DNA from 2 places in the Georhizobium profundi genome. Region 2 is predicted to be linked to the other one. Evidence: predicted binding sites of a transcription regulator. Region 2 holds the regulator's gene; the other holds the start of a gene.
What was found. Region 2 encodes HrcA, which represses chaperone genes, less so after heat shock. Its sites were predicted from a motif close to GTTAGCACTCNCNNNNNGNGAGTGCTAAC; they were not measured.
Positions count from the first base shown of each region.

Region 1: groES (co-chaperone GroES) is a predicted target of HrcA. The motif match lies at 10,374-10,402, and genes of this name have one in related genera.

Region 1 covers NZ_CP032509.1:3,890,900-3,906,941, forward strand. Annotated here, with positions in the region: gene D5400_RS18780 (VOC family protein) at 1-390, shown strand, start outside; gene D5400_RS18785 (patatin-like phospholipase family protein) at 411-1,316, opposite strand; gene rsmD (16S rRNA (guanine(966)-N(2))-methyltransferase RsmD) at 1,313-1,885, opposite strand; gene D5400_RS18795 (pseudouridine synthase) at 1,866-3,719, opposite strand; gene D5400_RS18800 (nucleoside deaminase) at 3,783-4,238, shown strand; gene D5400_RS18805 (hypothetical protein) at 4,255-4,884, opposite strand; gene ileS (isoleucine--tRNA ligase) at 5,045-8,062, opposite strand; gene D5400_RS18815 (bifunctional riboflavin kinase/FAD synthetase) at 8,344-9,348, opposite strand; gene D5400_RS18820 (TIGR01459 family HAD-type hydrolase) at 9,359-10,207, opposite strand; gene groES (co-chaperone GroES) at 10,463-10,759, shown strand; gene groL (chaperonin GroEL) at 10,821-12,467, shown strand; gene D5400_RS18835 (winged helix-turn-helix transcriptional regulator) at 12,553-12,978, opposite strand; gene D5400_RS18840 (NADPH-dependent FMN reductase) at 13,065-13,655, shown strand; gene D5400_RS18845 (NAD(P)/FAD-dependent oxidoreductase) at 13,818-15,047, shown strand; gene D5400_RS18850 (GGDEF domain-containing protein) at 15,055-16,042, opposite strand, start outside.
Region 2 covers NZ_CP032509.1:70,566-86,607, reverse strand. Annotated here, with positions in the region: gene D5400_RS00445 (TadE/TadG family type IV pilus assembly protein) at 1-309, shown strand, start outside; gene D5400_RS00440 (phosphopentomutase) at 391-1,611, shown strand; gene D5400_RS00435 (adenosine deaminase) at 1,608-2,576, shown strand; gene D5400_RS00430 (gluconokinase) at 2,587-3,108, shown strand; gene hemW (radical SAM family heme chaperone HemW) at 3,115-4,311, opposite strand; gene rdgB (RdgB/HAM1 family non-canonical purine NTP pyrophosphatase) at 4,392-5,048, opposite strand; gene D5400_RS00415 (VOC family protein) at 5,045-5,470, opposite strand; gene rph (ribonuclease PH) at 5,467-6,186, opposite strand; gene hrcA (heat-inducible transcriptional repressor HrcA) at 6,387-7,457, shown strand; gene D5400_RS00400 (GNAT family N-acetyltransferase/peptidase C39 family protein) at 7,580-8,689, shown strand; gene D5400_RS00395 (RimK family protein) at 8,689-10,143, shown strand; gene D5400_RS00390 (ribokinase) at 10,152-11,066, opposite strand; gene D5400_RS00385 (DNA recombination protein RmuC) at 11,136-12,284, opposite strand; gene def (peptide deformylase) at 12,494-13,018, shown strand; gene fmt (methionyl-tRNA formyltransferase) at 13,058-13,993, shown strand; gene truA (tRNA pseudouridine(38-40) synthase TruA) at 13,993-14,736, shown strand; gene D5400_RS00365 (adenosine kinase) at 14,817-15,809, shown strand; gene D5400_RS00360 (trimeric intracellular cation channel family protein) at 15,823-16,042, opposite strand, start outside.

The DNA.
Region 1 (16,042 bases), 540 kb from region 2:
GATATCGAGGAGACGCGCAGTTTCTATCGCGACGTGCTCGGCTGCGCGATCGGCCGCGAATCGGAGACCTGGATCGATTTCGATCTCTTCGGCCATCAGATGTCGGGCCATGTGCGTCCGTCGGCGCGCGACACCGGTGCCGAAGGCAGTGGCACGGTCGACGGCAAGGCTGTGCCCATCCCGCATTTCGGCGCCGTGCTGACGATGGACGAATGGCGGGCGCTCGCCGAGAGGCTGAAGGGCGCGGACGGCATCGACTGGCTCCTGGAGCCGCAGATCCGTTTCGAGGGCCAGCCGGGAGAACAGGCGACGCTTTTCATTCGTGACCCGTCGGGCAACGCGCTCGAATTCAAGGGCTTTGCCGACATGGACGCCGTGTTCGCCGCCTGAGGCGATCAGGCCTGCCGCGATCAATGGCCGCGGCGGGCCTTCGCATGGCTCTCGAAAGCCTCGTCGAGAGCAAATTTCAGCTGATCGCGCACCGGCGCCGAAGCGGCCAGTATCTCCGCGACCCGGGGGAAATCGAGCACACGGAACCGGCTGACATCAGGCCGCAGGAAGATATCCGGCGGGCAAGCCTTCAGTTTCATCGAGATGATCGACTGCATCATCAGCTGGTTTGCACCGAAAATCGCGTCGACACGCGACGGGATACGGGTTTCGTTGCCGCAAGGGCCACCCGTGACATCGATGGCAATGACGATGTCGGCAAGACCCAGCAGATGATCGTAGGGCACAGGATTGTAGATGCCGCCATCGATCAGCACGCGTCCGCCGCGTACGACCGGGCGAAAGACGGCGGGAATGGCAGCTGAGGCACCGATGGCATTGTAGAGATCACCGGTGTCGCAGATCCGCTCGCACTGGGCATAGTAGTCGGTAACAACGATCTTGGTCGGTATCTGCAGGTCGGCGAAATCCTGCGGGATCGCCTGCGGCAGGAAGCCATGGAGAATGCGCTCGATGTCGAACTGGCCGAACTGGCCACGCTTGCGGCGAAACATTTCGGCGATCGTCTGCGGGCGCATCTTCCACAGGCGGCTTGCCACTTCCGACCAGTTACCGACGGTGGCGAGCGCAAATTCGCTGATTTCGCGGCCACGCATACCGGCTGCCATGGCCGAACCAATGATCGCGCCGATCGATGCTCCGGAAATTGCGACCGGCTGAATGTCCAGGTCGTTCAGGGCCTGCACGACATGGATGTGCGCAATCCCACGCGCGCCACCACCGCCAAACGCGACGGCAACCGTCGGCTCGGAGGTCCGACGCCGCATGTCAAGCGTCATCGCTGATGGCTCGTTGACGATGCTCATGATCCGTTTCGTCCCGGCTCGTAACGATAGAAATGGATGCTCGTTTCTCCGAATACACGGGATTCAAGAGGAAAAAATGAACGAGCCAATTCGGGGCTCTGATCGGACCGTTCCTCGAGCAGCACGAGCGCACCGTCGGCGATCCATCCGTCCGCCGCCGCGCCGTTCAACGCGGCCTCCCCGAGCCCCTTGCCGTAGGGCGGATCGGCGAAGATGAAGCTGTAAGGCTCGAGGTTCCGGCAGGCGCCGAGCGCCGTGGCGTTGCGCCTGAAAATCTTGGTGCGGCCCATCAGGCCGAAGGCCTCGATGTTGGCCTGGATCAGGGCGCGGCCCTCGACCGATTGCTCCACGAAGATTGCTGATGACGCCCCGCGCGATAGGGCTTCGAGCCCGACGGCGCCGGTGCCTGCGAAGAGTTCCAGCACGCGCGCGCCTTCGACCGCGCCCGGATAGGCGTGGGCGAGAATGTTGAACAGGCTTTCACGGGTCCGGTCGCTGGTCGGGCGAATGGCGTCGGTACGGGGCGCCTTCAGTGCCCGGCCGCCGAATTCACCGCCGACGATCCGCATTGCCAGGTCCTTTCGATCCGCCCGCACCGCGTGGGCCACCACCCGGCTTGCCATCTCTCGGCTTGCCGCCCGGTCTCGTACCGCCCGGCTTGCCGTCTCTGGGCTTGCCATCTCGTGCTTTGTTGGCACCTGCAGGCCTGCCACCCGAAGGACGGCCACCAGCACCCGGCTTCTCCCCGAAGCTGCGACCAGCCCCTGCCGGCTTGCCTGGACCACCTGCAGGACGCGGACCACGCCCGGCTGGTTTTTCCGATGCACTGCTCGGTGCGCTGCGCCCCTGACTTCTCGGCCGGCCTTCGCCGGTCGATGGCGATCGGCTGCCTTCCGTACGGGCGCCTGCGCCTCTCGCGCCAGGGCCTCTGGCAGCGACCGATCCTTCCGGACGATCGGCACGGCGCGGGCGTTCGTCCCTGCGCGGACGTTCGCCATCGCGCGGCGCATCGCTTCGTGCGCGATCGGATCCGGCGAATGCGGGCTTCGCGCCTCGCGTGGGACGCGCACTCGCATCGCCGCTTTCGCGACGGGGGCGAGCGCCTGCCCGATCTCCACGCGACTCCCGCTTGGCGTCGCGCTCGGCCTGGCGGCGATCGGCATCTTCCTTCTCTGCGGCGCGCTTCGGGCCCATCGGCCGCGCGCCGGCCGCGATCCAGACATTGCTCGATCGACGCACCTGCGGCGTCACCGGCTTGCGCGGCCCATCCCTGCCGCCAGCGTCCTTGCCACGGGGACCATCCTTGCTGCGGGGCCCGTCTTTCCCACGGGGCCCATCTTTACTGCGGGAAGCGTCCCTGCTCCGCGATTCGTCCTTGCTCCAGGCGGGCGCCTCGCGCTTGGTGTCGAGACGGCCGCGCAGCCGCTCGTTCCGTTCCGCCGGCTTTTCGCCGAAGGGCTTCGGCTTCGCGCCTGCTTTCTGCCTGCTGTCGTCGGCTTCATCGGCACCATCGGTCTGGTGCACAATGGGTGCATCAAAATCCGCACCGGCTTCTTCGATGAGGCGCGGTCCAAGCTGATCGCGCAGCATGCGGCCGCGCACTTCCACGACCTGGCCTTCCGGCAGATCCTGCAACTGGAACGGGCCATAGGAGATGCGGATCAGGCGGTTGACATCGAGGCCGAGCGCGCCGAGCACGTTCTTGATCTCGCGATTTTTGCCCTCGCGCAGCCCCATCGTGATCCAGACATTGGCCCCCTGCTGGCGGTCGAGCGTCGCCTCGATCCCGCCGTAGAGCACGCCTTCCACGGCGATCCCGTCTTTCAGCGTGTCGAGCTTTTCCTGACTGATGTCGCCATGGGCGCGCACGCGGTAGCGGCGCAGCCAGCCGGTCGTCGGCAACTCCAGAACGCGGGCAAGACCGCCGTCATTGGTGAGCAGCAGCAGGCCTTCGGTGTTGATGTCGAGACGCCCGATGGACATGACCCGCGGCAGCGCCTTCGGGAGCCGTTCGAAAACGGTCGGACGGCCTTCCGGATCGCGATTGGTCGTCACGAGGCCGGCCGGCTTGTGGTAGAGCCAAAGCCGCGTGCGCTCGATGCCGTTGACGGCTTCGCCATCGACTTCGATCGCATCGGCGAAGGTGGCGTTGATCGCCGGCGTGTCGAGGACCTTGCCGTTCAGCCGAACGCGCCCCTCGGCAATCATGCGCTCCACATCACGCCGCGAGGCGATGCCGGCGCGGGCGAGAAGCTTGGAGATGCGCTCGGGTTCGGCAGGCGCAGTCGCTGCGCCCGTTTCGGCCACGCTTGCCGCTGCGGGCTTGGCTTTCCTGTCGCGAACCGGCGGCTTTGAACGGGGGGCCGCGCCGCCCTTGCCCTTGGGTTTGTCTTTGAAGCTCATTGTGAGATTTGCCTTTTGTCGGGCGCTTTCCTATCAGGTTGCCCGATCTGGATTAAGAGAAAAATGGCTGGACAAGAGCGCCCGACATTCATGGACCACGCGCTGGCTGCTGCGGAAGCGGCCGGTCAGCGCGGCGAAGTGCCGGTCGGCGCCGTTATCGTGCATGAAGGCACCATCGTCGCTCAGGAGGGCAATCGCACGCGCGAGTTGCGCGACGTGACGGCCCATGCCGAGATTGCCGCCATTCGCGCCGCTGCCCGTGTCCTCGACAGCGAACGGCTTTCAGACTGCGATCTCTACGTGACGCTCGAGCCTTGCGCCATGTGCGCAGCGGCGATTTCCTTCGCGCGCATCAGACGGCTCTATTTCGGCGCTTCAGATCCGAAAGGGGGCGCCGTGATCAGTGGCGGCCGCTTCTTCGACCAGCCGACCTGCCACCACGCTCCCGACGTTTATGCCGGGATCGGCGAAGCCAGCGCCGCACGCATCCTCAAGGAGTTCTTCGCGCTCAAGCGATAGCCTTACGGCGCTCCGATTAGAACGGCAGCCACCGCTGCCGCAGGGACTGCCCGCGCTGCGCTTCCTGCAGACGCCGGCGCTCCTTCGTCCGCTCCGATTCGCCCATATCGCCCACGGGGGCGGTCGCGATCGGCTGGCGATATTCGAGCGGCGGCTCAGACAGGAAGTTGCGCGTTGTGGGATCGGCAGAGCGCGCGATCTCCTGGCGGGCGCGGTAATCGGCCTGTGCTTCCGCACCCGAAAGCCCGCTCGGAAGTCCGACAGGGCCACCAACGGGGCCACGGCGAGGATTGGGCGCCTCACGCCCACGACCGCCGCCGACTTCGCGCTGGGCGAGTGGAGAACTGAAGCTGCCGGTACCGCCCGAGAGATCGGCTTCGGCCCGCAGGCGCGCGCGGGTTTCCTCGGGCGATTCCGGCCAGGCCTGGGTCCGCGACAGGGCAGTCTGCGGCGCCGGCAGCGCCGACGTGTCGGTCGGCTGCACCAGATCGGGCCTTGGCTGATAGGCGATATCGCCGCCCTGCTGGGGACGAATGGACGCAACGTCGCCGATATCGTTGAGAAACTGCGTGGTCGCATCCGTGCCGGTGCCGTAGGTCGGGCTGCCGAGACAGCCCGAAAGCGCCATGGCCACACCGCCCAGCATCGCGGCCCTCATGGCCAATCGCACATGCATTCCCATTGTCATCAGGATCTTTCCCCGCCTTATCGGCCGTGAAACTCAAAGCTCGCCCATGCGTCAAGAATCCGACCATTTCCGGGCACGGTCATAGCGAATAGTTAATGCTTGAGCAATCCGGCCGCCCCTAGAGGCGGCCGAGTTGCGCCAGTTCCTTCAGCGCCGCCGCATCGCGCGCCGACACATCCGGATAGGCAGGATCGGAACCGACATCGTCGGTGATGCGCCAGGAGCGCGCGCATTTGCGCCCGCTCGCCTCGCGCGGCACGACCGCAACGCTCGCCACATCATCCAGGCGGAACGCGTCGTCCGGTCCCTCACCTGCAACGAGCTCGATGCCCGACGTGATGCAGATCTCGGAGAAATCGAGGCCGTCGAGCGCGTTCAAAAGCGCGGGCTCGTCGACATAGACGACAGGTGCGGCTTCGAGCGACGAGCCGATGCGCTTCTCGCGGCGCTCCACTTCCAGTGCGCCGGTGACGACGCGGCGGACGGTGCGGATCTTCTTCCACTTGGCGGCAAGCACCTCGTTTTCCCAGTCGACGGCAAGCCGCGGGAACTGCTCCAGATGCACCGATGTCTTGGACGGATCGCGCGACAGCCACGCCTCTTCCATCGTGAAGGGCAGCATCGGCGCCATCCAGGTCACCAGGCAGTCGAAGATCTGGCGGATGACGTGCAGCGATGCCTTGCGGCGCAGGCTCGACGGCGCGTCGCAATAGAGCGCGTCCTTGCGGATGTCGAAATAGAAAGCCGACAGTTCCACATTGGCGAAATCGATCAGCGCGCGCGAGATGCGCTTGAAATCGAAATCGTCGTAGCCCTTGCGCACCACGCGATCGAGTTCCGTCAGCCGGTGCAACATCAACCGCTCCAGTTCCGGCATGTCGTGCAGCGCGACATCCTCGCTCTCGTCATGGGCGAGCGTGCCGAGCATCCAGCGGATGGAGTTGCGCAGCTTGCGGTAGGCATCGATGTTGGTCTGAATGATCGCCTTGCCGAGACGCTGGTCCTCGCCGTAATCCGTGGTCATCACCCAAAGCCGGAGAATATCGGCGCCCGACTGGCTCATCACCTCCTGCGGGGTGACGGTGTTGCCCTTCGACTTCGACATCTTCTCGCCCTTCTCGTCCATGGTAAAACCATGGGTGACGACGGTGTCGTAGGGGGCGCGACCACGCGTGGCGCAGCTTTCGAGCAGCGAGGAATGGAACCAGCCCCGGTGCTGGTCGGAACCTTCGAGATAGACATCGGCTGGCCACTTCAGATCCGGGCGATCCTCGAGCGTGAAGCTGTGGGTCGATCCGGAATCGAACCACACGTCGAGAATATCTTTCACGAGGTGCCAGCGGTCATGATCGTGATCGTTGCCGAGGAAGCGTTCCTTGGCGCCTTCGGCGAACCAGGCGTCGGCACCTTCCGCCTCGAAGGCTTCGAGGATGCGGGCGTTGACCTCATCGTCGACGAGGATTTCGCCCTGGTCGTCGGCGAAGATCGCGATCGGTACGCCCCAGGCGCGCTGACGGGATAGCACCCAGTCCGGACGATCCTCGATCATGGCGCGCAGGCGGTTCTGGCCGGCGCCCGGCACGAAACGGGTCTGGTCGATGGCGGAGACGGCACGGGTGCGCAGCGTCGAGCCATCCTCGTACGCTTTGTCCATGTGGACGAACCATTGCGGCGTGTTGCGGAAGATCACCGGCTTCTTGGAGCGCCAGGAATGCGGATAGGTGTGCTTCAGCCGGCCGCGCGCAAAAAGGTTGTTCGCGGCGATCAGCGCCTCGATCACGCGCTTGTTGGCATCGCCCTTCTTGCCCTTGTCGTCGATGACGCGGGCCGCGCCGCCTTCCGCTTCAGGCCCGAAGCCCGGTGCGTCAACCGTGTAGAAGCCGCCATCGTCGACGGTAAACGGGATCTTTGAGGAGATGCCGCGCGCTTCGAGTGCACGGGCGTGGTCCATCCACACGTCAAAGTCTTCGCGGCCATGGCCGGGGGCGGTGTGAACGAAGCCCGTACCCGCATCATCGGTGACGTGATCGCCGGCCAGAAGCGGCACGGCGAATTCATAACCACCGCCGAAGCCCTTCAGAGGATGTGCGCAGACCGTGCCTTCAAGCTCGGCGGCGGAGACCGGGCGCAGCTTCGTCAGGGTGATCTTTGCCTTGGCGGCGCAATCCTCGGCCAGCGTTTCGGCGAACACCACCTTGTCGCCCGGCTGCGGCCCGAAATCGTTCTCGGCTGCCGCCACTTCGTAAAGCGCATAGGCGACGCGCGACGAATAGGAGATTGCCCGGTTGCCGGGCATGGTCCAGGGCGTGGTGGTCCAGATGACGATTGCAGCGTCCAAGAGATCGGACGAGTCCGACGCGCGGTCGGCGATCTCGGCCTCGGACGGACCCTTCAGATGACCATCGGCGCCGACATCGACCGCCGTGCGGGCCGGTGCCGCTGCCTGCATGATCGGGAACTTCACCCAGACCGTGTCGCTCTCGTAGTCCTGGTATTCGACTTCCGCTTCTGCCAGCGCGGTGCGCTCGACGACCGACCACATGATCGGCTTGGAGCCCCGGTAAAGCTGGCCCGACTTCGCGATCTTCATCAGCTCGCCGGCGATGCGCGCTTCGGCGTGGAAGTTCATCGTCGTATAGGGCTGATCGAAATCGCCCTCGATGCCGAGGCGCTTGAACTCTTCCGTCTGAACCGCGATCCAGTGCGCAGCGAAATCACGGCATTCCTGGCGGAACTCGTTGACCGGCACCTTGTCCTTGTCGAGGCCCTTGGCGCGATATTGCTCCTCGATCTTCCACTCGATCGGCAGGCCATGGCAGTCCCAGCCGGGCACGTAGTTGGCATCGCGCCCGCGCATCTGAAACGAACGCGTGATCACGTCCTTCAGGATCTTGTTCAGCGCATGGCCGATATGGATGTTGCCGTTGGCATAGGGTGGGCCGTCATGCAGCACGAATTTGTCGCGCCCTGCGCCCGCTTCGCGAAGCTTGCGGTAAAGCTGCATCTCCTGCCAGCGCTTAACAAGTTCAGGCTCTTTCTGGGGAAGGCCCGCGCGCATGGGAAATTCGGTCTGCGGCAGATAGAGCGTCGTGGAATAGTCCATCGCTTCTGCGCTAGTCGTCGCCTGGTCGTTCATGATGTCCGCTTTTCGTGCGTTGCCGGTCGCCTGGATCCGGCTGTCCGTCTTTCGATCGAGACTGGGAAGATCGACGCCTGCCGCCATGGTGAAGGTGCTTCCCTTCAGGCAGAGACGCATGCCGCGCTACCCGGCCCTTCGGCGCTTCGCTTTTCAAGCGTGCGCGCGAAAAGCCGGGCCCGTAATTCGCAGCAATCTGTGCGCATTATCGCTCGACATGGCGCCGCTTCTATCAAGCGAAGCCCAGCGAATAAAGCGCTTTCTGAAAGAGGGTTACCGGCTCAAAAATTCAGAGCTTCGTCGATGATCCCGAGCGGTTGCACCGATGAAAGAAGCGCCCGCGCCTCTTCCTCGTCGCGGCGCATCTGCACCACCAGTTCGTCGAGCCCGTCGAATTTCAATTCCGGACGGAGATAGCCGAACAGCGTTACTGAGCAGGTCTCTCCATAGAGATCGCCTGAGAAATCGAAAACGTAGGTTTCCAGCAGCGGCTCGCCCGTCGACGTGACCGTTGGCCGGTACCCGTAGCTTGCAACACCATCGTAAAGCGTCCCGTCGGCTCGCCTGAACCGCACAGCATAAATGCCAGGCGCAAGCGTCGCCTCCGGCGGTAAGGCCATGTTGGCGGTCGGATAGCCGAGCGTGCGGCCAAGCTGCTTGCCGCCGATCACCGTTCCCTCCACCTGGAACCGATACCCGAGCAGGCCTGCAGCCAATGTCACGTCGCCTTCGGCCAGTGCCGATCGGATGCGGCTCGATGAAACGATGTCGCCGTTCTCATCCGCGAAGGCCTCGACGAGCGTGACACCGAAGCCAGCCCTGTCGCCGGCGCTTGCGAGAAAGGCCGGTCCACCTTGGCGGCCCTTGCCGAAATGGAAGTCGTGACCGGTGACCACATGGCGGGCGCCGAGTTGATCGACGAGGATTGTCTCGACGAATTCCTGCGCCGTTTGTGCTGCGAAGTCCTTGTCGAATGCGCATTCCACCACGCCGTCGCAGCCGGCGAGTTCCAGCAGCTTGGCGCGCAGCGGCGATGGCGTCAGCCGAAACACCGGCTCTGCCGGCTTGAAGAAACTGCGGGGATGCGGCTCGAAGGTCAGCACGATGGTCGCGCAACCCAGTTCGGCGCCCTTTTCGAGCGCTTCGCACAGCACCGCCTGATGACCCCGATGGACGCCATCGAAATTGCCGATCGCAACCACCGCGCCATGCAGCGCGGAGGCGACGGGCTCGCCCGGCCGCAGCACCGCCGTGACGAAGGCTCGTTCGTGACCGCTCCGGTTCATCCGCCCCACCTCATCCGAGCGCGGGCATCCAGTAGTGCGGTCGTGCGGAATTGTCTTCCAAGAATGAAGCGAGCCGGCCCGCATCGATGCGCCCGGCCTCGGCGTAGTCGCGCGCATGGATGCCGTTGGCGATATAGAGCAGGTCGAGGCCGTAATCCTGGGCGCCCTTCACATCGGTCGGCAGGCCATCGCCGATGGCGATCGCGCGCGGCGCGGCCACATCGGGCTTCAGTTCCGAAACGAATGCCAGCGCGGCATCGTACATGGCGGGATAAGGCTTGCCGGTGATGCGCGTCTCGCCGCCCATCTCGGCGTAGACGGCTGCGAGCGCTCCCGCACAGAGAACAAGCCTGTCGCCGCGTTCCACGATGAGGTCCGGATTGGCGCAGATGAACGGTACACCGCGCTCGATCCAAGGCGCAAACATGTCGCGATAGTCGTCAGGCTTGTCAGTCTCGTCGTCATAGGGGCCGGTGCAGACCACGGCCTGCGCCTCGTCCTTGTCTACGACTTCGACGCCAAGGCCCTCGAGCAGCGTCAGGTCGCGATCGAGACCGAGAAAGAAGACCTTCTTCGGACCGGCTTCGATGAGCTTTCGCGTGACATCGCCCGACGTCACGATGCGATCATAGGCGCCCCGCGGCACGCCGATGCCGTCCAGCTGCAGGATGACTTCCTTGTGCGGGCGCGGCGAGTTGGTGATCAATACGACCGAAAGCCCGTCCGCGCGCGCCCGGCTGAGTGCCTCGCAGGCATCAGGCCATGCCACGACGCCATTGTGCAGCACGCCCCACACATCCGACAAAACCGCATCATAGGCCTGATGCAGGCTCGCGAGATTTTCGATTTGCTGAACCATAGGGGCGATGATGCTCCGCAATGTGAACTCTGAGAAACGATGGGCTCGCGGGTGACATCGCGCAGACTGCACGGGAAAACAAGGGGGATCGGGGACGTGAAGTTCATACGTCGTGCCTCGGCAAATGCCTTGACAGTCCCTCAAGCCACGCCTATCTCCGCCTCCAGTTAGCACTCCCCGAGTGTGAGTGCTAACTCCCCAGCGCGGCCTCGCATGGGCTGCGCAATCTCATGTCATTCGACCGAGGGTAAGACAATGGCAAGCACCAATTTCCGTCCGCTGCACGACCGCGTCGTCGTCAAGCGCGTCGAATCCGAACAGAAGACTGCAGGCGGAATCATCATTCCGGACACCGCCAAGGAAAAGCCGCAGGAAGGCGAAATCGTCGCCGTCGGCTCCGGCGCTCGTGACGAAAGCGGCAAGCTCGTCGAGCTCGACGTCAAGGTTGGCGATCGCGTGCTCTTCGGCAAATGGTCGGGCACGGAAGTCAAGATCGGCGGCGAAGACCTTCTGATCATGAAGGAAGCCGACATTATGGGCATCATCGGCTGAGCCGACGTCCATTCGACCCCATTCAATGCATCCAATCAGGGCATAGCCCGGGAGTTCTACAATGGCTGCTAAGGAAGTAAAATTTGGCCGCAGCGCGCGTGAGCGCATGCTGCGCGGCGTCGACATCCTCGCTGATGCCGTCAAGGTCACGCTGGGTCCCAAGGGCCGCAACGTCGTCATCGAAAAGTCCTTCGGCGCACCGCGCATCACGAAGGACGGCGTGTCGGTCGCCAAGGAAATCGAACTTGAAGACAAGTTCGAGAACATGGGCGCCCAGATGGTCCGCGAAGTTGCTTCGAAGACCAACGACGTCGCCGGCGACGGCACCACGACTGCAACCGTTCTCGCTGCCGCCATCGTCAAGGAAGGCAACAAGGCCGTTGCCGCCGGCATGAACCCGATGGACCTGAAGCGCGGCATCGATCTCGCTGTCAAGGAAGTCGTCGAGAAGCTGGCAGCTGCTGCCAAGCCGATCAACACTTCGGCTGAAGTCGCACAGGTCGGCACCATCTCCGCCAATGGCGACAAGCAGGTCGGCGAAGACATCGCTGAAGCCATGCAGCGCGTCGGCAACGAAGGCGTCATCACCGTCGAAGAAGCCAAGACCGCCGAAACCGAACTCGAAGTCGTCGAAGGCATGCAGTTCGACCGCGGCTACCTGTCGCCTTACTTCGTGACCAACCCGGAAAAGATGGTCGCCGAACTCGACGACGCCTACATCCTTCTCCACGAAAAGAAGCTGTCCAACCTGCAGGCGATGCTTCCGGTTCTCGAAGCCGTCGTCCAGTCGGGCAAGCCGCTCGTCATCATCGCTGAAGACGTCGAAGGCGAAGCTCTTGCAACGCTCGTCGTCAACAAGCTGCGTGGCGGCCTCAAGATCGCTGCCGTCAAGGCGCCTGGCTTCGGCGACCGCCGCAAGGCCATGCTCGAAGACATCGCGATCCTGACCGGTGGCCAGGTGATCTCCGAAGACATCGGCATCAAGCTCGAGAATGTTACCCTCGACATGCTCGGCCGTGCCAAGAAGGTCTCGATCACCAAGGAAAACACGACGATCGTCGACGGTGCCGGCCAGAAGGCTGAAATCGAAGGCCGTGTTGCCCAGATCAAGCAGCAGATCGAAGAAACCTCTTCGGACTACGACCGCGAAAAGCTCCAGGAGCGCCTGGCCAAGCTCGCCGGTGGTGTTGCTGTCATCCGCGTCGGCGGCTCGACGGAAGTCGAAGTCAAGGAGCGCAAGGACCGCATCGACGACGCGCTGAACGCAACGCGTGCAGCTGTCCAGGAAGGCATCGTGCCTGGCGGTGGCGTCGCTCTCCTGCGCGCTTCGTCCACGCTCACGGTCAAGGGTCAGAACTCTGACCAGGACGCTGGCGTCAACATCGTTCGTCGCGCTCTGCAGGCTCCGGCCCGCCAGATCGTCGAGAACGCTGGTGAAGAAGCTTCCATCGTCGTCGGCAAGATCCTCGACAAGAACGACGACAACTATGGCTACAACGCCCAGACCGGCGAATATGGCGACATGATCGCCATGGGTATCGTCGACCCGGTCAAGGTCGTTCGCACCGCACTTCAGGACGCAGCCTCGGTTGCCGGCCTGCTCGTCACGACAGAAGCCATGATCGCCGAAGCTCCGAAGAAGGACTCCCACGGCGGTGGCGGCGGCATGCCGGACATGGGCGGAATGGGCGGCATGGGCATGATGTAAGACACGCTTTAAAGCGTGTCGGCATCACCTGCCGATCAATGGACAAGGGCGGCCTTCGGGTCGCCCTTTTTCGTTTGGCCCCGTGTCAGCCGAAACGGATCCTGGAGGCTTCGACATTCTCGGCATCGAAGCGCGCTTGCGCCGCCTCGACGCGCTCCCGGTTCGCAACCGCCCATTCGCCGAGCGCACGCAGCGGCACGAGCAGTTCGCGGCCGAGATCGGTGAGTGCGTAATCCACGCGCGGAGGGATCGTCGGCGTGACTGCTCGGGTCACGTAGCCATCGCGTTCGAGGCCACGAAGCGTCGTCGTCAGCATCTTCTGCGAGATCCCGTCGATTGCGCGCCTCAGTTCGGAAAACCGCATCGTCCCATTGCCGAGATAACTGACCACGAGCACGGACCACTTGTCGCCGATGCGGGAGAGGATCGCGTTCACCGGCCGGCAGGCATCCGATACTTCGAAAGGCGCCACGGCTTGCCCGCAGGTTACGTCCGGGTGAGCAGGTTTCATCAAAGTGCCTCCTTGAAGAATGGACCTCAGGTGACAGATATAGAGCTAGTCACCATTGGTTACCAGCGCACTTAAGGATACTGGAAATGAGCAAGCTCAAACTCGCCGTCGTCATCGGCAGCACACGCGAAGGCCGCTTCGCTGAAAAGCCGGCACACTGGATCGCGGACCTGGCGAAATCGGACGGCGCTTTCGAGGTGGAAGTGATCGACCTGAAGGATTATCCGATGGCCTTCTACGGCGATCCGGCAGCGACCACGGAACAGAGCGAAACGGCCGCCAGGTTCAAGGCGAAGGTTCAGGAATTCGACGCCTACATCTTCACCGCCGCCGAGTACAACCACGCTCCGACCGCGGTTCTGAAAAACGCGATCGACCACGGCGCGTGGGTCCGCAAGCCCGTCGCATTCGTCGGTTATGGCGGCGTTGGCGGTGCGCGCGCGGTCGAGCAGCTTCGCCAGATCGCCGTCGAGATGGAAATGGCGTCGGTCAAGACTGGCACGCATATTCTCTTCCCGGAATATCTCGCCATCGTCAAAGGCGAGAAGCAGATTTCGGATTTCGCGCACCTCGTCGATGCGGCCAAGACGATGCTCGGTCAACTCGCCTGGTGGGGCAAGGCGCTGAAATCCGCCCGTGACGAAGAGGCGAACGCCTCGCTCGCAAAGGCCTCCTGATCTACCCATAATTTCGTCCATCGCGGCACCGATAACGGTCGCCGCGATGGCCCATATCATGGGCGTGCATGCGCTCCCATTTTGCCGCAGGGACCTTCCGGAACCAAAAGCGGCTCGGGCCATTGTGGGCGATACTTCCTCATTCTCCCGGGCAACCTTTCCATGGCCGACGACACTCTGACGCGCCAACGCGATCTGCGCGAGGCCGAACCTTTGTGGGCGCAGACACCGCGCATCACGCTCATGTCGCGCAAGGCTGTGCCGGTGCGTCACTTCGATGTCGTCATCGTCGGGGCAGGCATCAGCGGCGCGCTGATGGCCGACGCACTCGCGGATGGAAAACGGTCGGTCCTGGTCATCGACCGCAGGCGCGCCGTCCACGGCAGCACGATGGCGTCCACCGCGATGATCCAACACGAGATCGACGTGCCGCTGCACAAACTGTCCGGCATGATCGGAACGGCGAAGGCAAACCGCGTCTGGCGCCGCTCGGCATCATCGGTGGATGCGCTGGCCGAGCGCGTGGAAGAACGCGGCATATCCTGCAGCATGAAGCGCAAGAAGACGCTTTATCTGTCAGGTGACGAATTCGATGCCGATGCGCTCGCCAAGGAGTACGACGCGCGCAAGAAAGCAGGCCTCGACGCGGAACTGCTCGACCGCGACGAGGTCGCGGCACAATTCGGTCTGGATCGCGAGGCCGGCATCGTCAGCGATGCATCCGCATCGGGCAATCCCGCACAAATGGCTGCGGGCTTTTTGCGTGAATCCTTCAAACGGGGTGCCGAGCTCGTCGAAGGCATCGAGATCACCGACCTGCGCGAAACGAGCGATGGTGTGGTGCTCGCCACCAGCGACGGTAGTTTGATCGAAGCCGGACACGCCATCTTCTGCACGGGATACGAATTCCTCGAAACGCTCGCCAGCCAGAACCACGACGTCGTGTCGACCTGGGCGCTCGCTTCCGCTCCCGGGCTGACGCTGCCGGACTGGCTGTCGGACCACCTCGTCTGGGAGGGCTCCGACCCCTACCTCTATTTTCGCTCCACCCGCGACCAGCGACTGATCGTGGGTGGGGAGGACGAAGACGACGGCGAAGCCTTCGCCGATCCCAAGAAACTCAAGACCAAGACCACCACAATCACCAAGAAGATCGAAGCCTTGCTCGGCATGAAGATCGGCGCACATGATGCCGCCTGGGCGGCGGCATTCGGCACGACGAAGGACGGCTTGCCACTCATCGGGCGCGTGCCGGAGATGAAGCACACCTTCGCGGTCATGGGGTTCGGCGGCAACGGGATCACATTTTCCAAGATCGCCGCCGAAATCGTTTCCGCCGAGATCGCCGGTCAACCGGATCCTGACGCCAAGCTCTTCGCATTCAGCCGTTGATCGGGCGTCAGGCGGCGAGCGTCTCGGCCCGATTGCGACCGTTGCTCTTGGCCTTGTAAAGCAGTCGGTCCGCTTGAGCGACGACCGTGTCGAAGTCGGCGGCACCGTCGCAATGGAGCATGCCGGCCGAGACGGTGACCCGGATCGCGCGTCCGCCGTAGCCCATCGTGCATTGGGCGATCGCTTCGATCAGGCGTGAGAGGCGCCGCTCGGCGTCACTTGTGTTCGCCCCCTCGAAGAAAAGCGCGAACTCCTCGCCCCCGACACGGGCAACGAGATCGCCTTCGCGCGCGTGGTCCCGGAAGATACGAGCGCAGGTGCGCAGTACCGCATCACCGGCCGCATGTCCGTGCTGGTCGTTGATCGCCTTGAAGTGATCGATATCCAGAAGCGCAAGCGCAAAGGGCTTCGCGACCCCGGCAGCGCAACGGGCACGCAACTTCTGCTCGAAAGCGCCGCGGTTGAGAAGCCCGGTCAGGAAATCGTGGGAAGCCGCCTTCTTCAGTTCGGCGGCATTGCGCTCATAGGCCAACGACAGAGCAAAGGTGCCGGATGCGGTGATGTAAACCGTGGAGACGATGAGGTGGGCGAGAAGAGCCAGATCCCGCGGCACGGTGTTGAGCATCGAACTGCCCTCGACGAGGCCTTGCACAACGCGCAAGCCGAAGGACAGGCTGATCAGGCAATAGGCGAATGCGAGACCATATCGAGACCACAGTCGGTCCTGATGATCGCGAAAGAATTCCCAGGCGGTGAGAACGGCAAGCGTCGTCAGCGCGATGTTCACCAGCGTGTAGACGATGCCGTAAGCATTGACGAAGGGCGGGAGAAGGCAAAGCAGGAGGAAACCTGCAGCCGGCCCGATCACGACGAGATTGGAAACGGCGCGGCCGGAGAATTCCCGCGCCGCCCGCCAGCGCAGACCAAACCCGAGAATGAGCATGAGGTTGGGAAGCAGAACCCCGATGCTTCGCGGCAGCAGATCCTGAACGATG
Region 2 (16,042 bases):
TATGACCCCACGCCGGTGGCGATGAAGATCACCGGCATCTGGGTGGGCACGGATCTGGTGCCCAAGGTCGAATGGTCCTGGAAGCCGAATGGCGGCAATGGCGAGGCGGCATACACGGTCGGCTCCGTCGTCGACATTCCGGAAAATCTGAAGATCGCGAACACGTTTCTGCTGCGAAGCGAGATCGATTACCGGCACGACATGATCACGTCTTTCCCGATCACCGGGCAGACGATGACCGGTATCGACATGGCCAAGACCTATCATCTGCGCCCCCGCATCGGCGAACGCGTCACCTGCTCCTGCTAGCGCTAAGCGCCTGCGCTTGACATGACTTGACCATTCTGGCGATGGAACCTCTCCGAAGCCTGGTCTTGAAGAAGGTGTTCCATGTCGCGCGCATTTCTGTTCGTGCTCGATTCCGTCGGTATCGGCGGCGCTCCCGATGCCCAGGCGTTTGGCGATGAGGGCGCCGATACGCTCGGTCACATCGCCGAGTTCTGCGCCATGGGCGCGGGCGACCGGCAGGGCCTGCGCGAAGGCCCGCTTCATCTTCCCAATATGAAAGCACTCGGGCTTGGCCGCGCAATGCGCCTTGCTGCGGGCGCGACGCCGGAAGCGCTCGCGACCAATGAGCGGCCACGCGCGATCTATGGCGCAGCCAGCGAAACCTCGCGCGGCAAGGACACGCCCTCCGGCCACTGGGAAATCGCAGGCGTGCCCGTCGATTTCGAGTGGGGCTACTTCCCGACCGAAGGCGATGCGTTCCCGCCCGAATTGGTGGCCGAGATCTTGGAGCAAGGGGGCATTTCCGGCATCCTCGGCAATTGCCATGCATCCGGCACGGAGATCATCGCGAGGCTGGGTGAAGAGCACATCCGCACCGGCAGGCCGATCTGCTACACATCCGCCGACAGTGTGTTTCAGATTGCCGCCCACGAGACGCATTTTGGTCTCGACCGGCTCCTGAAGCTTTGCGAACTGGTGCACGATCTCGTCGCACCGCTGAACATCGGAAGGGTCATAGCCCGCCCCTTCGTCGGCGAGAGTGCTGCCACCTTCGAGCGTACGGGGAATCGCCGCGACTATTCGGTGCCGCCGCCGGAGCCGACTTTGCTGGATCGTGCGAAGGAGGCCGGCCGCGACGTCATCGCTGTCGGAAAGATCGGCGACATCTTTGCCCATCAGGGCGTGACGGATCTGCGCAAGGCCAATGGCAACATGGCGCTTTTCGAGCGGACGCTGGAAGCGATGGACGATGCCGAGGACGGCGATCTCGTCTTCACCAATTTCGTCGATTTCGACATGCTCTTCGGTCACCGCCGCGACGTGCCCGGTTATGCGGCCGCGCTCGAATTGTTCGATCGACGCCTGCCGGAGATCGAGGCCAAGCTGAAGAAGGGCGATGTGGTGATCATAACCGCCGATCACGGCTGTGATCCCACCTGGCGGGGCAGCGATCACACGCGCGAACGGGTGCCGATCTTGGCCTTCGGGCCGGATGTCATTGCGCGGTCGATCGGCGTGCGTACGACTTTTGCAGATATCGGCGAAAGCATCGCCACGCATCTGCAACTGCCGCGCGGCAGGCATGGGCGGTCGTTCCTGTGACGGGTCTGGTGGTCAAGGCAGAACTCCATTGCCATATCGAAGGCGCCATCCCGCCGGCGCTGGCAAGGGCGCAGGCTAAGCGCTACGGCGTCGACACCGCCAGCTTCATTGCCGGCGACCGGTATGTCTGGCACGATTTCACGACCTTCATGGCAGCCTATGACGAAGCGGCCGCGCTTTTCCGGACGCCGGAGGATTACGCGCTGCTCGCCGAAGCCTATCTTGGCGAACTGGATTCGGCCGGCGCCATCTACAGCGAAATCTTCGTTTCCCCCGATCATGCCCGCACCGCCGGCTTGTCGGCGGAAGCTTATATCGAAGGCCTGGCGGAAGGAATTGCGCGCGCCAAAGACAAGTCCGGCATCGAATGCCGGATGATCGTGGTCGGCGTGCGCCATCTGGGGGCGGAGGCCGTGGAGGGTGCGGCGCGCTTCGCGGCGTCCAGGCCGCATCCGCTGATCACCGGCTTCGGCATGGCGGGGGAGGAGCGGTTCGGCCGCGTCGCGGATTACGCGCGTGCTTTCGACATCGCGCGTGATGCGGGCCTCGGCATCACCATTCATGCCGGCGAACTCGTCGGTCCTGAAAGCGTGCGCGACGCGCTCGATGAGGTTCGACCGAGCCGCATCGGCCACGGCGTGCGTGCGATAGAGGATCTCGATCTCGTGCGTCGGCTGGCCGACGAGGGGACGGTGCTGGAAGTCTGCCCCGGTTCCAACATTGCGCTGAACGTCTTTCCCGACTTTGGAGCGCACCCGTTTCGACAGTTGATGGATGCGGGCGTGAAAGTCACGCTGGCCTCGGACGATCCGCCATTCTTCGACACGTCGCTCGCTCGGGAATATGCGCTGGGGTCGGAAGCGTTCGGCTTGTCGGATGTCCAATTGCGGGAAATGACGCGCACTGCGATCGAGGCTGCTTTCGTCGACGAGCCGACGCGCCAGGCGCTTCTCGCGAAACTTTGACGCCGTGCTGATGCAGGATCAAGCCACGGTCACCCTCGTCATGGGCGTGAGCGGCTGCGGCAAGTCCAGCGTGGCGACTGAACTTGCTGCCAGGATCGGCGGCCGGTTGATCGAGGGCGATGCTTTCCATCCGCCTGAAAACATCGCCCGAATGGCCGCCGGCCAGCCGCTTGACGATGCAATGCGAGGGCCCTGGTTGGATCGCATCGCATCAGAAATCACTGCCCTGCAGAAGGCGGCAGGTTCCCCGATCGTGGTTGCCTGTTCCGCTTTGAAACGCGCTTACCGTGATCGCCTACGCTCAGCGGAAAGGAGCATGCGTGTCCTCTGTCTCGTGGGAAGCGAGGATGTGCTGCGGCAGCGGCTTGAGACACGCGAAGGCCACTTCATGAAGGCCGATCTGCTGGCCAGCCAGTTGGCAACGCTGGAAGTGCCGGAGCCGGACGAGGGCGCGACGGTGATCGATATCGATCAGCCCGTCGCGGCGATCGTCGATCGGTGTCTCGAAGAGACGGCCGGTCAGCGCAGTTGATTGTTCCTAGATCGCGAGATCAGCGACCACCGCATCGAGTATGAGCATGCCGGCCGGTGTGCAGCGGATACGGTCGTTGCCGAGCCGCTCCAGGAAGCCGTTGGCGATCAGGTCCCGCTCGCGCGCGGAATCGAAAGGACGGCCCGAAAGCGCCTGCCAACGCGACACTTCGATGCCTTCCGTCAGCCGCAGCCCCATGAGCAGCAATTCGTCGGCCTGCTCCTCGGGCTCCAGCTCCTCGATCTCGACATGCGCCGCGCCACGGGCTTCCACCATCTCCAGCCAGCGCTCCGGCATGCGCTCCGTAGCGGTGGCGATGCGGGTGCTGTTCAGCGTCAGCCGCCCATGGGCGCCGGCGCCAATGCCGGCATAGTCGCCATAGCGCCAGTAGGTGAGGTTGTGACGGCTCTCCGCGCCCGGCCGGGCATGATTGGAAACCTCGTAAGCCGGCATGCCGGCCTCGCCCGTAATCGCCTGCGTCGCCTCGTAAAGTTCGGCTGAAAGATCGCCATCGGGCACGATCAGCTTGCCGGCCTTGTGCAGGGCGTAGAAGGGCGTGCCCTCTTCGATGGTCAGCTGGTAAAGCGACAGATGGTCGACCGCGTAGCCGATCGCCTGTTTCAGCTCGGCTTCCCAGGCGACGACCGTCTGATTCGGGCGCGCATAGATGAGGTCGAAGGAAAGCCGAGGGAAAGTCTCGCGTGCAAGCCGGATCGCCTTCAGCGCATCCTCGACGTCATGGAGCCGGCCGAGCACCTTAAGATCGGCGTCGTTGAGCGCCTGGACGCCCATGGAAACGCGGTTCACCCCGGCATCGCGATAGCCGCGAAAGCGCGTCGCTTCCACCGATGATGGATTGGCCTCGAGCGTGATCTCGATGCCGTCCGGCACATGCCAGTTGCGCGCGACCGTGTCGAGGATTGCGCCAACGGTCGACGGATCCATGAGAGACGGAGTGCCGCCACCGATGAAAATGCTGGTGACCGTCTTCGGCCCGGTCATCCCCGCCGTATAGGCGATCTCCTGCCGGAATGCGTCGACGAAGCGGCTCTGGTCGACGGGCTTGTGGCGGACGTGGCTGTTGAAATCGCAATAGGGGCATTTGGCAGCGCAGAACGGCCAATGGAGATAGACGCCGAAGCCCGGATCGCCCGCGTCGGGATAGGCGCGGAAATCGCCGGTGAATCGGGTCGTGATGGTCATGGCCAGTGTCTTCGCAACGATTTCGGTTCAGCGGCCATCTGCGTCGAATCGCGACGCATCCGCGCGATGATCAACGCGTCTCACGACGCATTTCGTTCGGCAAGGCCTGTTTCCGCGAAGAGCTTGAAGGCGCGCGCCCGGTGGGAAAGCGCCTCGGCCTGACCCGGAACCCAGCCATGCTTCTCCGTCGCCGTCATTTCCCCAAAGGTGCGGGAATGCCCGTCAGGCAGAAACACCGGATCATAGCCGAAGCCGTCATTGCCGCGCGGCGGCCAGACGAGCGTGCCTTCGACCTCGCCCCGGAAGAATTCCACATGGCCATCCGGCCAGCTGAGGCAGAGCGTCGATACGAAGCGCGCACGGCGTTCCTCGGGCGATGTGGCGCCCTTTTCGGACAGCAGCGCCTCGACCTTTTCCATCGCCATCATGAAGTCGCGGCTGCCATCCGGCCGTTCGGCCCAGTCGGCCGTGTAGACGCCGGGCTCTCCGCCAAGCGCGTCCACCATCAGGCCGCTGTCATCGGACAGTGCGGGCAGTCCGGTCGCCTTCGTTGCGGAAAGCGCCTTTAGTGCCGCATTTTCCTCGAACGTCGTCCCGGTTTCCTTCGGTTCGGGAAGGCCCAGCGATTTCGCAGTCACGATCTCGAAGCCGAAGGGCTCGATGAGCTCCGCGATCTCGCGGATCTTGCCCTCATTGTGCGAAGCGACGACGAGCTTTTTTTCCGTCAGACGTCTCATTCCAGTCCCCAGAGTTTGGGTTCGGCGAATTCCAGGCTGTTGCCGGCCGGATCGCGGAAATAGATGGATCGGCCGCCATTCGGCCAATGGAAATCGGCCTCGATGGCGACGCCGTTTGCAGCGAGATGCATGACCCAGCCGTCGATCTCGTCTGCGCTTGCGGAAAAACAGAGATGCCCTTGGCCAATTGTCCCATGCGGTGGGACCGGCATGTCTGCATTCGTAGAGGGTTCCCGCGTCGCTTGCGGATTGAAGATCAGCAACACGCCGGCGCCGCAGCGAAAGAAGACGTGGCGTCCCTCGACGGCCACGATCTTCTCCAGGCCGAGTATCCCGCCGTAAAACGCCTCCGCGCGCTCCAGGTCCTCGGCGTAAAGCGCCGATTCCAGGATGGCAGAGGGTGCGGCGGGCCCGTTCGTCATGCTCCGATCGCAGCCTTCTGCAGGCCGACGAGCTCGTCGATGCCGGCGCGCGCAAGGCTCATCAGCGTCTGGAATTCATCCTGCGAGAACGGGTCCTTCTCCGCCGTGCCCTGGATCTCGACGATGCCGCCAGACGCCGTCATGACGAAGTTGGCGTCGGTGTCGGCGGCGGAATCCTCCAGATAGTCGAGGTCGATGACCGGCTGGCTGGCCAAGATGCCGCAGGAAACGGCTGCCACATGGTCTTTCAGCACGCGATCGGTTTTTACCATGCTGCGCGCTTCCATCCATTTCAGGCAATCGTGAAGGGCGACCCATGCACCGGTGATGGACGCGGTGCGCGTGCCGCCATCGGCCTGGATCACGTCGCAGTCGATCGAGATCTGGCGCTCGCCGAGCGCTTCCAGATTGACGACGGCGCGCAGCGACCGGCCAATGAGGCGCTGGATTTCCACAGTGCGGCCGCCCTGCTTGCCGGAAGCGGCCTCGCGGCGCATGCGCTCGCCGGTGGCGCGCGGCAGCATGCCATATTCGGCCGTGACCCAGCCGCGACCGGCATTGCGCAACCATGGCGGAACCCGCTCTTCCAGCGATGCGGTGCAGAGCACATGCGTATCGCCGAATTTCACGAGACACGAGCCTTCCGCATGCTTGGAGAAGTTCCGCTCGAAGGAAACGGCGCGCATCTGGTCTGGCTTCCGCCCTGAAGGTCGCATTGGGAGCTCCTGCTGATCAAGTTGGCTGCCTTCTATCGTCGGCAAAGCCCGCTTGCAAAGGAAAAGCCTGATGGCGCAGGATGCGCCTCTCTTCCGTCCGCTTCGCGGAGACACTATATCTGAGGACGAATGGCACGGAGTCGACCACCAACGTGAACAGCTTCTCCAAGACGCCAAAGCTGAGCCAAGGCTCGGCTTCCTTGTCCGGATCATCATCGCTTTCGGGAGCGCTTGACGACCGGACCGGCGAGATCTTCCGACGCATTGTCGAATCCTACCTTGAATCGGGCGAACCCGTCGGGTCGCGCAACCTGTCGCGCATCCTGCCCATGGCGCTCTCGCCCGCATCCGTGCGAAACGTGATGAGCGATCTGGAACATCTCGGCCTCATCTATGCGCCGCATATCTCGGCCGGGCGGCTGCCGACCCAGCAGGGGCTGCGCTTCTTCGTTGATGCCTTCATGCAGGCGGGCGCGCTGTCCGATGACGAGCGGGTGCAGATCGAGACGCAGATCCGCCAGACCCACCGCGACCGCGACCAGACGGTCGAGAACCTTCTGACCGATGCGAGCCAGATGCTGTCGGGGCTCTCGCGCGGCGCGGGTCTTGTGATTGCGGCGAAATCCGACACGGTGCTGAAGCACATCGAGTTCATCCGGCTGGACCCGACCCGCGCGCTCGCCGTCCTTGTGGGCGAGCACGACCATGTTGAAAACCGCATCCTGGAATTGCCGGTCGGGACCACCGCGTCGCAGCTGACCGAGGCCTCGAACTTTCTCAACGCGCATCTCGCCGGCCGCACGATCCCGGAAGTGCGCCGCGAGCTGGAGACGCTGAAATCCGAATTGACGCGCGAACTGGATGAACTCAGCCAGGATCTCGTCTCCCGGGGGCTCGCCGTCTGGTCGGGCAGCGGCAAGGATCAGCCCGCCCAGCTCATCGTGCGTGGCCGTGCCAACCTGCTCGACAGCGTCTCTGGCGGCGAAGATATCGAGCGGCTGCGGCTCCTGTTCGATGAACTGGAGAAGAAGGATAGCCTCGTGCAGCTGATGACGCTCGCCGAGGAAGGATCAGGTGTCCGCATCTTCATCGGCTCCGAAAATAAGCTTTTTTCGCTGTCCGGCTCGTCGCTCATCGTTGCGCCCTATCGCGATAGCGAAGCGCGTGTGGTCGGCGCTGTGGGCGTGATCGGGCCAACCCGGTTGAACTATGCGCGGATTGTTCCGATGGTCGATTATACCGCACAGCTCGTCTCGAAGATGATGCGCTGATCGATCATATTTCTTTGCATGGGCGGGTGGTTGGCCCATTCCGCCGCTAAGCCTGCCGGTGATAAGGTCGGCCCATGCAAAGCAGCCGTGCCACACGCGGCGCACCTTTTGGAAGTATTCCTATGTCCGCTCTGCGGATACGTCCCGCCACCCACGACGACATCGATGCCCTTCTCGCCATCGAGAACGCCGTCTTCACGACCGACAGGATTTCAAGGCGTTCCTTTCGCGCGTTGATCAACCGGCCGACAGCCGAGACGATCGTGGCGTGCAACGAGGCCGGGCGCATCGTCGGCTACGCGATGCTTTTGTTTCGCAAGGGCACGGGTCTCGCGCGGCTCTATTCCATCGCGGTTGCGCCAGACGCCAAGGGGCAGGGTGCCGGCAAGACGCTGCTGGCCAAGGCGGAAGAGGCTGCCAAGCAGCATGACCGCTTCCTCCTGCGGCTTGAAGTGCGGGAAGACAACATGCCGGCGATCGCGCTCTACAAACGCTCCGGCTATCGCCGCATCGGCGTCTACGAGAATTATTACGAGGACCACAGCCGCGCGTTGCGCTTTGAGAAGCGCCTGCGCGACGACGAGCATCAGGATTACGTGACGCCGTTCTACGAGCAGACGACGGATTTTACCTGCGGTGCCGCCTGCCTGAACATGGCGCTCGCGCGCTATGTGTCGCGCGATTACCTGGATCCCGTCTGGGAAATACGCTTCTGGCGCGAGGCGACGACCGTGTTCATGATGTCAGGCATGGGCGGCTGCGAACCGTTTGGCCTTGCCGTTACGGCCCATGCCTATGGGCTGGAGCCGGAGATCTACGTCACCGACACCAACGTGCTTTTCCTCGACACGGTCCGGAACCTGGAGAAGCGCCAGGTCATGGAACTGGCCCAGCGCGATTTTCGTCGCCGGGTGGAAGAAGCGGCCATTCCCGTCCTCAATTTTGCCGCTTCGCTGCATACGATCCGGGCTGCGATCGAACGGGGCCATTCGGCCATCGTCCTGATCTCCGGCTATTACATGTTCGGCAAGAAGGTGCCGCACTGGGTGCTCGTGCATGGTGACGATGGTCGGCACCTGATTATCAATGATCCGTGGGTGGAAGAGAAAACGTCCGAAACGGCGTCGGACGCATCCAACCTGCCGGTTCCCTACGACATATTCGATCGCATCACCCGTTTCGGCCGCTCCAACCTGCGTGCTGCGGTGATTCTGAAAGGCAGACGGTCCTGATGTTCAACTGGGTGATTCTGTCGTCGCGCATGAACGACATCGACCATGCGGCGACCTCCCACAAAGTGCTTGCGACCCGCGACTACCTGGCGCGGCCGGAACTGTTTCGGGGCTCCCGTCCGAACATCATCAACCTGGCGCGCTCCTATCGCTACCAGAGCCGCGGCTATTACGCCTCGCTGCTCGCCGGCGCGCGCGGCCAGCGCGTGATTCCGTCCGTCGAGACGATCATCGACCTGTCGGCGCGCAAGCTTTACGAAAACGCGGTCCCCGAGCTCGAAGACACGCTGAACAAGGTCTGCGTAAAGGCCGGCGAGCGGCCGAGCCGGCTCAACATCTTTTTCGGCTACACTGCCGACCAGCGCCTGGAGCGCTTTGCGCGCCTCGTCTTCGACTGGTTCCGCGCTCCCTTCGTCGAAGTCACCATCAAGGACAATGGCGCCTGGCTCTCGATCCCGAAGGTGGCGCTCGGCTCGGTGACGAAGCTTTCCGACAAGGAGCGGGCCTTCTTCTTCGAATGCCTCAACCGCTATACGGGGCGGCAATGGCGCGATGCCAAGGCCAAGACACCGGCGAAATACACCTTCGCCACCCTCGTCGATGCCAACGAGGCATTGCCACCATCGTCCATATCGAGCCTGAAGCACTGGGCGCGGATCGCCGCGCGCATGGGCGTGGAAGTGGAGCCGATCGGCAAGCGCGACCTGTCGCGGCTTGCCAACTACGATGCGCTCTTCATCCGCGAAACGACGTCGATCTCCAACCACACCTATCGCTTCGCGCGCCGTGCCCAGCAGGAAGGCATGCCGGTGATCGACGATCCGGTTTCGATGATCCGCTGCACCAACAAGGTCTATCTCGACGAGCTGATGGCTGGAAACGGCATCCCTGTGCCGAAGACGGTGATGATTGCCGGCATAGACGACCTGCCGCGCGCCGCCGATCTTCTGGGATTTCCGATGGTGCTGAAGATCCCGGATTCGTCATTTTCGCGCGGCGTCTCCAAGGTGGGGTCTCTCGAAGAGCTGAAGGCGCTCGCAACGACCTGGCTTGAGGATTCCGACCTGCTGCTGGCGCAGAAATTCATGCCCACGGCCTATGACTGGCGCATCGGGGTGCTTGGCGGCAAACCGCTGTTCGCGGTGCAGTATCTGATGGCCAAGGAACACTGGCAGATCATCAAGCACGATACCGGCGGCAAGCCGCTCGAAGGCGGCTTCCGTGGTTTTTCGCTGGCATCCGCGCCACCGCTCGTGCTCGACACGGGCCTGCGTGCTGCGCGCTGCATCGGCGACGGGTTCTATGGCGTCGATCTCAAAGAGACCGACGATGGCGTGTTCGTGATCGAGGTCAACGACAATCCGAACCTAGAACATGGTGTCGAGGATTTCGCCGAGAAGGATGAAGTCTGGACCAGGCTGACCAACTGGTTCCTCGAACGCCTCGAGGGTTGAGCGCCCGCTTACTGGGTGTCGGCCAGCGCGGCATCGACCTCCACAGCCGTGGGGATCGAGGGCTGCGCGCCGGGCTTGAGACAGGCGAGGCTGCCGGCAGCGGCCGCGCGCCGGAGCGCCAGCTCGAAATCGAGGCCGGCATCGAGCCCGGTTGCGAGATAGCCGCAGAACGTGTCGCCCGCGCCGACCGTATCGACCGGCTTGATCGATAGCCCCTGCACGTGATGCATCCGGCCTTCGTGAAAGGCCATCACGCCATCGGCGCCAAGCGTCACGATGATCGTCTGGTCGCGGTCCCGGCTCATCGCCTGCATCGCATCCTCACGCTCGGCCGCAGACTGGTCCTTGGCACGGCAGAGCAACGCAAATTCCGTTTCATTGGCGATGACGATGCTGGCGAGCGGAGCGAGCGTGATTGCATCCTCCGTCAGGGGCGCGACATTGAGGATGCTGCGGATGCTCCTGTCGCGCGCCGCGTTCAGCGCCGCTTCGATCGCAGGCGCCGGTATTTCCATCTGCAGAAGCAGCGTATCGTCCTTGCCCATCCGGTCGACGGCCGCTTTTGCCGCATCCGCGCTAACTTCACCATTGGCACCGGCGACGACCACGATGACATTGTCGCCGTCTTCTGCACCGACCAGAATCGAGGCGATGCCGGTGGCGCCTTCGACGCGAGCCACCTTATCGAGATCGGCTCCCGCTTCGGCGAGAAGCGCGAGCGCCTCATCGGCAAAGCCATCCGCTCCAACGGCACCCACCATCGCCACATCGGCGCCGGCGCGGCGCGCGGCCAGCGCCTGGTTGGCGCCCTTGCCACCGGCTGCAGTGGCAAACGCAGTGCCCGCCAGCGTCTCGCCCGGTTTCGGCAATCGCGCGACATTGGCGATGAGGTCCATGTTGATGGAGCCGACGACGGTGATCATGCCCTGATTGTCTCCCCGCTTGAATGCGCCGGCCACTCTGCCTTTTTCGGCTGGGCCGGCAAGGGGGTGTCAGTCTTCTTCCACCACGCGCAGCCGCAATGACCCGGTGCGGCTCTCGACCGCCTGGGTCGGCTCGGCGGCTGGCTGAGCGGTGTCGGCACCGGGTGCCTCGAGTTCCAGTGCCTCGATCCGGGCTCCCCGCTTGGCGAGCTTGTCGGTCGAAGTGACGATCTGGTCGATGTCTTTCTGCGTCTGGCCGAAATGGGTCTGCAGGTTCCGCACGCGCTGATCGAGCCGCGTCAGATCCATCATCAGCTTTGCCACTTCGCCTTGGATGAGATGCGCCTGTTCGCGCATGCGCTGGTCACGCAGTATCGCCTGCACCACCTGGATCGACAGCATGAGCAGCGAGGGCGAGACGATGACAACGCGGGCACGGTGCGCGCGTTGGACGATCTCCTCGAAATTCTCGTGGATTTCGGCGAAGATCGATTCCGACGGCACGAAGAGAAACGCCGTGTCCTGCGTCTCGCCCTTGATCAAATATTTTTCCGATATGGCTCGGATATGCACGTCCATGTCACGGCGAAACTGTTGCGCAGCCGGCTTCGCCGCTTCCGCATTCTCCGCCGCCCGGATGGCATGCCACGCTTCGAGCGGAAACTTGGCGTCGATCGCAAGCGAGGGCTGTCCATTCGGCATATGGATCAGGCAGTCGGGCCGCTGATTGTTGGAAAGCGTCGCTTGAAAAGTGTAGCTGCCCATCGGCAGCGCATCGGCGATAATGGTTTCCATGCGCGACTGGCCGAACGCACCGCGCGTCTGCTTGTTCGTGAGGATCGCCTGCAGCCCCACGACATCCTTGGCGAGCGACTGGATGTTGTTCTGCGCCGTGTCGATGACGGCAAGGCGCTCCTGAAGCTTCGTCAGGTTCTCGTGTGTCGAGCGCGTCTGCTCGGTGAGCGTCGTGCCGAGCCGCTGCGTCATGCCGTCCAGCCGCTGCTGGATCGACTGATTGAGTTCCGCCTGCCGTGCGCCGAAAAGCTCGGCCATGGTCGCCATGCGTCCCTGCATTTCCGACTGCGCCTTGAGGATCTCGGCAAGCCGCTGCTCGCTCTCCTCCGCCGCTTGCACGAGCTCGGCACGTTCGGTACGCCGGACGGCGGAGCGCCACATCCACAGGATGGCGAGAATCACCAGCAACGCAGCACCAGCCATGCCGAAGCTGACGGCGGTATCGCCGAGGGTGAAGAGAGGCTGCGCGAGGAGAGACAAGTCGACCATCCCCAAATCCTACACGGATTTCTGCTCCATGCCAGATCAAAACGTGAACAGGCTTAACGGTCTCGCGGTGACCTGCAAGCCCAGAGGCCTCGTTGCGCAAGCGGAAGATTGACGAGAAAGCCGGCGATGCTTAATTGCCGGGCATGACCATCAAGCCACTCGTCCTCCTTCCCGATCCCGTGCTGCGCCAGCACTCCGAGCCGCTCGAACGCGTCGATGGCGACGTGCGCCGGCTCGTCGATGATATGCTCGAGACCATGTATGATGCGCCGGGCATCGGCCTGGCCGCCATCCAGATCGGTGTGCCGCGCCGACTGCTGGTGATCGATGTCGCGAAGGAAGAGGAGGGCCGCCAGCCCCAGATTTTCATCAACCCGGAGATCCTGGCATCCTCGGATGAACGGTCGGTCTATGAAGAGGGCTGCCTCTCCATCCCCGACTATTATGCCGAGGTCGAGCGACCGGCACGGGTCACCGTGCGTCACCTGGACATCGACGGTAACGAGCGCACCGTCGAGGCCGATGGCCTTCTCGCCACTTGCCTCCAGCATGAACTCGACCATTTGAACGGCGTGCTCTTCATCGACCACATTTCGAAGCTGAAGCGCGACATGGTCGTGCGCAAATTCACCAAGCTCGCCAAGTCGCGGCCGGCCTCGGCGCTCTGAATTGGCCGGCAGGCGGCTGCGCCTGCGGAAAGTGATCCGATGCCGTTGAAGATCGTCTTCATGGGAACGCCGGAATTTGCGGTGCCGACGCTCGCCGCGTTGGCGCAGGACGGGCACCAGATCCTCGCCGTCTACACGCAGCCGCCACGGCCCGGTGGCCGTCGAGGTCTGGCTCCCGTCAAGTCGCCTGTGCACCAGCAGGCCGAACTCCTGGGCTTCGAGGTGCGCACGCCGACAAGCCTGAAAAGCGCCGAGGAACAGGCAGCTTTTGCTGCTCTGAAACCCGACGTCGCCGTCGTCGTCGCCTATGGGATGCTCTTGCCGCAGCCGATCCTTGATGCGCCCCATCACGGCTGTTTAAATGGCCATGCGTCGCTGCTGCCGCGTTGGCGCGGTGCGGCTCCCATCCACCGGGCAATCATGGCCGGCGATAAGGAAACCGGCATGATGGTGATGAAGATGGATGCCGGCCTCGACACCGGCCCCGTGGCACTCACCGAGCGCGTGACGATCGAGCCCGACATGACCACCGGCGAACTCCACGATCGCATGATGGTGATCGGCGGCAGCCTGATGGCCCGCGCGATGAAAGCGCTGGAGGCGGGGACCCTGACGCTCACCCCGCAGCCAGAAGAGGGCGCGACCTACGCCCGCAAGATCGACAAGTCGGAAACGCGGATCGATTTCTCCAGACCCTCGGCAGACGTCCACAACCACATCCGCGGGCTGTCGCCTTTTCCAGGCGCGTGGTTCGAAGCTGAATTTTCCGGCAAGCCCGAGCGCGTGAAGGTGCTGGCATCGCGCCTCGTAGAAGGCAGCGGCACGCCCGGCACGGTGCTGGATGACGATTTGTCCATTGCCTGCGCGGACGGCGCGGTACGCCTCGTGAAATTGCAGCGCGCCGGCGGAAAGCCGTTGGCGGCGGACGACTTCCAGCGCGGCGGACGCATCGCGAAGGGCACGGTCCTCTCCTGATGCCGCGCTACAAGCTGACCATCGAATATGACGGCTCGAGCTTCGTCGGCTGGCAGCGCCAGGACAATGGCCGCTCCGTTCAGGGCGCGATCGAGGCGGCGGTCCTTGGCTTCAGCGGAGAAACGGTAACCGTAAAAGGCGCTGGTCGTACCGATGCGGGCGTCCATGCACTCGGCCAGGTGGGCCACGTGGATCTGGCGCGCGACTGGCCTGCCGAAACGGTCCGCAATGCCATCAACGCGCACCTGATCAAGGCGCGGGACGCGGTCGCGATCCTTGTCGTCGATCTGGTGACCGAAGAGTTCGATGCCCGCTTTTCTGCGCTGAAGCGGCATTATGTCTACCGCATCGTCAACCGCGCAGCGCCGCTGACCGTGCTTCGCGATCGCGCCTGGCGGGTGCCCCGCCAACTCGATGCCGACGCCATGCACGAAGCGGCGCAGCGCCTCGTTGGCCGTCACGATTTCACGACCTTCCGCTCCGTCCAGTGCCAGGCGAAGAACCCTGTGCGCACGCTCGACCGGCTGGATGTAGCGCGCAGCGGAGAGGTGATCGAGATCCATGCCTCGGCCCAGAGCTTCCTGCACAACCAGATACGCTCCTTCGCAGGGTCCCTCAAGCTCGTGGGCGAAGGCCACTGGAGCGCCGACACCATGACCGCTGCGCTTGAAGCGCGCGATCGCAAGAAATGTGGCCCTGTCGCACCGCCCGACGGGCTCTATTTCGCAAGCGTCGACTATTGAACCCATCGCTGCTTTCATTCGAACCGCAGCACCTCTAGAACAGCGGACGGCCCGCTTCTCCAACAGCTCCGGAACCCTTCATGTCTTCCATCGACGTCCTGTGCATCGGCAATGCCATTGTCGACATCATCGCCCGCTGTGACGATGCGTTCCTCAACGACAATGCCATCATCAAGGGCGCGATGAACCTGATCGATGCCGAACGCGCCGAGACGCTCTACGACCGGATGGGTCCGGCTGTCGAAGCCTCCGGTGGCTCGGCCGGCAACACGGCAGCGGGCATCGCAAGTTTCGGCGGCAAGGCCGCCTTCTTCGGCAAGGTCGCCAAGGATCAGCTAGGCGCAATCTACGCGCACGACATCCGCGCTCAAGGCGTGCATTTCGAAACGGCACCGCTCGCTTCGCCCCCGCCGACGGCACGCTCCATGATCTTCGTCACGCCCGATGGCGAGCGCTCGATGAACACCTATCTCGGCGCCTGCGTCGAACTCGGACCGGACGACGTCGACGAGGCGGTCGTCGCATCCGCCAAGGTCACCTATTTCGAAGGCTATCTCTGGGATCCGCCCCGCGCCAAAGAAGCGATCCGCGAATGCGCCCGCATCGCCCATGCCAATGGCCGGGAGATGTCGATGACGCTTTCCGACCCATTCTGCGTCGATCGCTACCGGGCCGAATTCCTTGATCTGATGCGCTCGGGAACGGTCGACATCGTCTTCGCCAATGCCAGCGAGGCAAAATCGCTCTATGAGACCGAGAGCCTCGAGGAAGCACTGGAACGCATCGCCCGGGATTGCCGGCTCGCGGTCGTCACCATGAGCGAAAAGGGCTCCATCGTCGTCACCGGTGACGAGCGCGTCATCGTCGAGCCCCTCGCCATCGAGGAACTGGTCGACACGACCGGCGCAGGCGATCTCTACGCCGCCGGCTTTCTTTACGGCTATACCCAGGGCCGCGACCTCGCCACCTGCGGCCGACTGGGCTCGCTCGCCGCCGGCCTCGTCATCCAGCAAATCGGCCCCCGCCCCCTGCAGTCGCTCCGCGACGAGGCGAAGGCGCACGGGCTGGGATGAGGCGTTTGCTGATCTACATGATGTCTTCCGGCTTGCGGCCCGGGCGGGCTCGGTAGGGTTTGAAGGTCCAGCCGTTCTTCAGCGCGCCGCCGCGCACGATGAAGGCAACGATGACGCCTGAGAGCGTTGCGACGATCACCGGTAGCCCGGCTTCGGCCAGAAACGTGTAAGTCGCGGCTCCTGAGAGAGCGGCGGTGACATAGATTTCCGGGCGCATGAGGACGGAGGGCTCA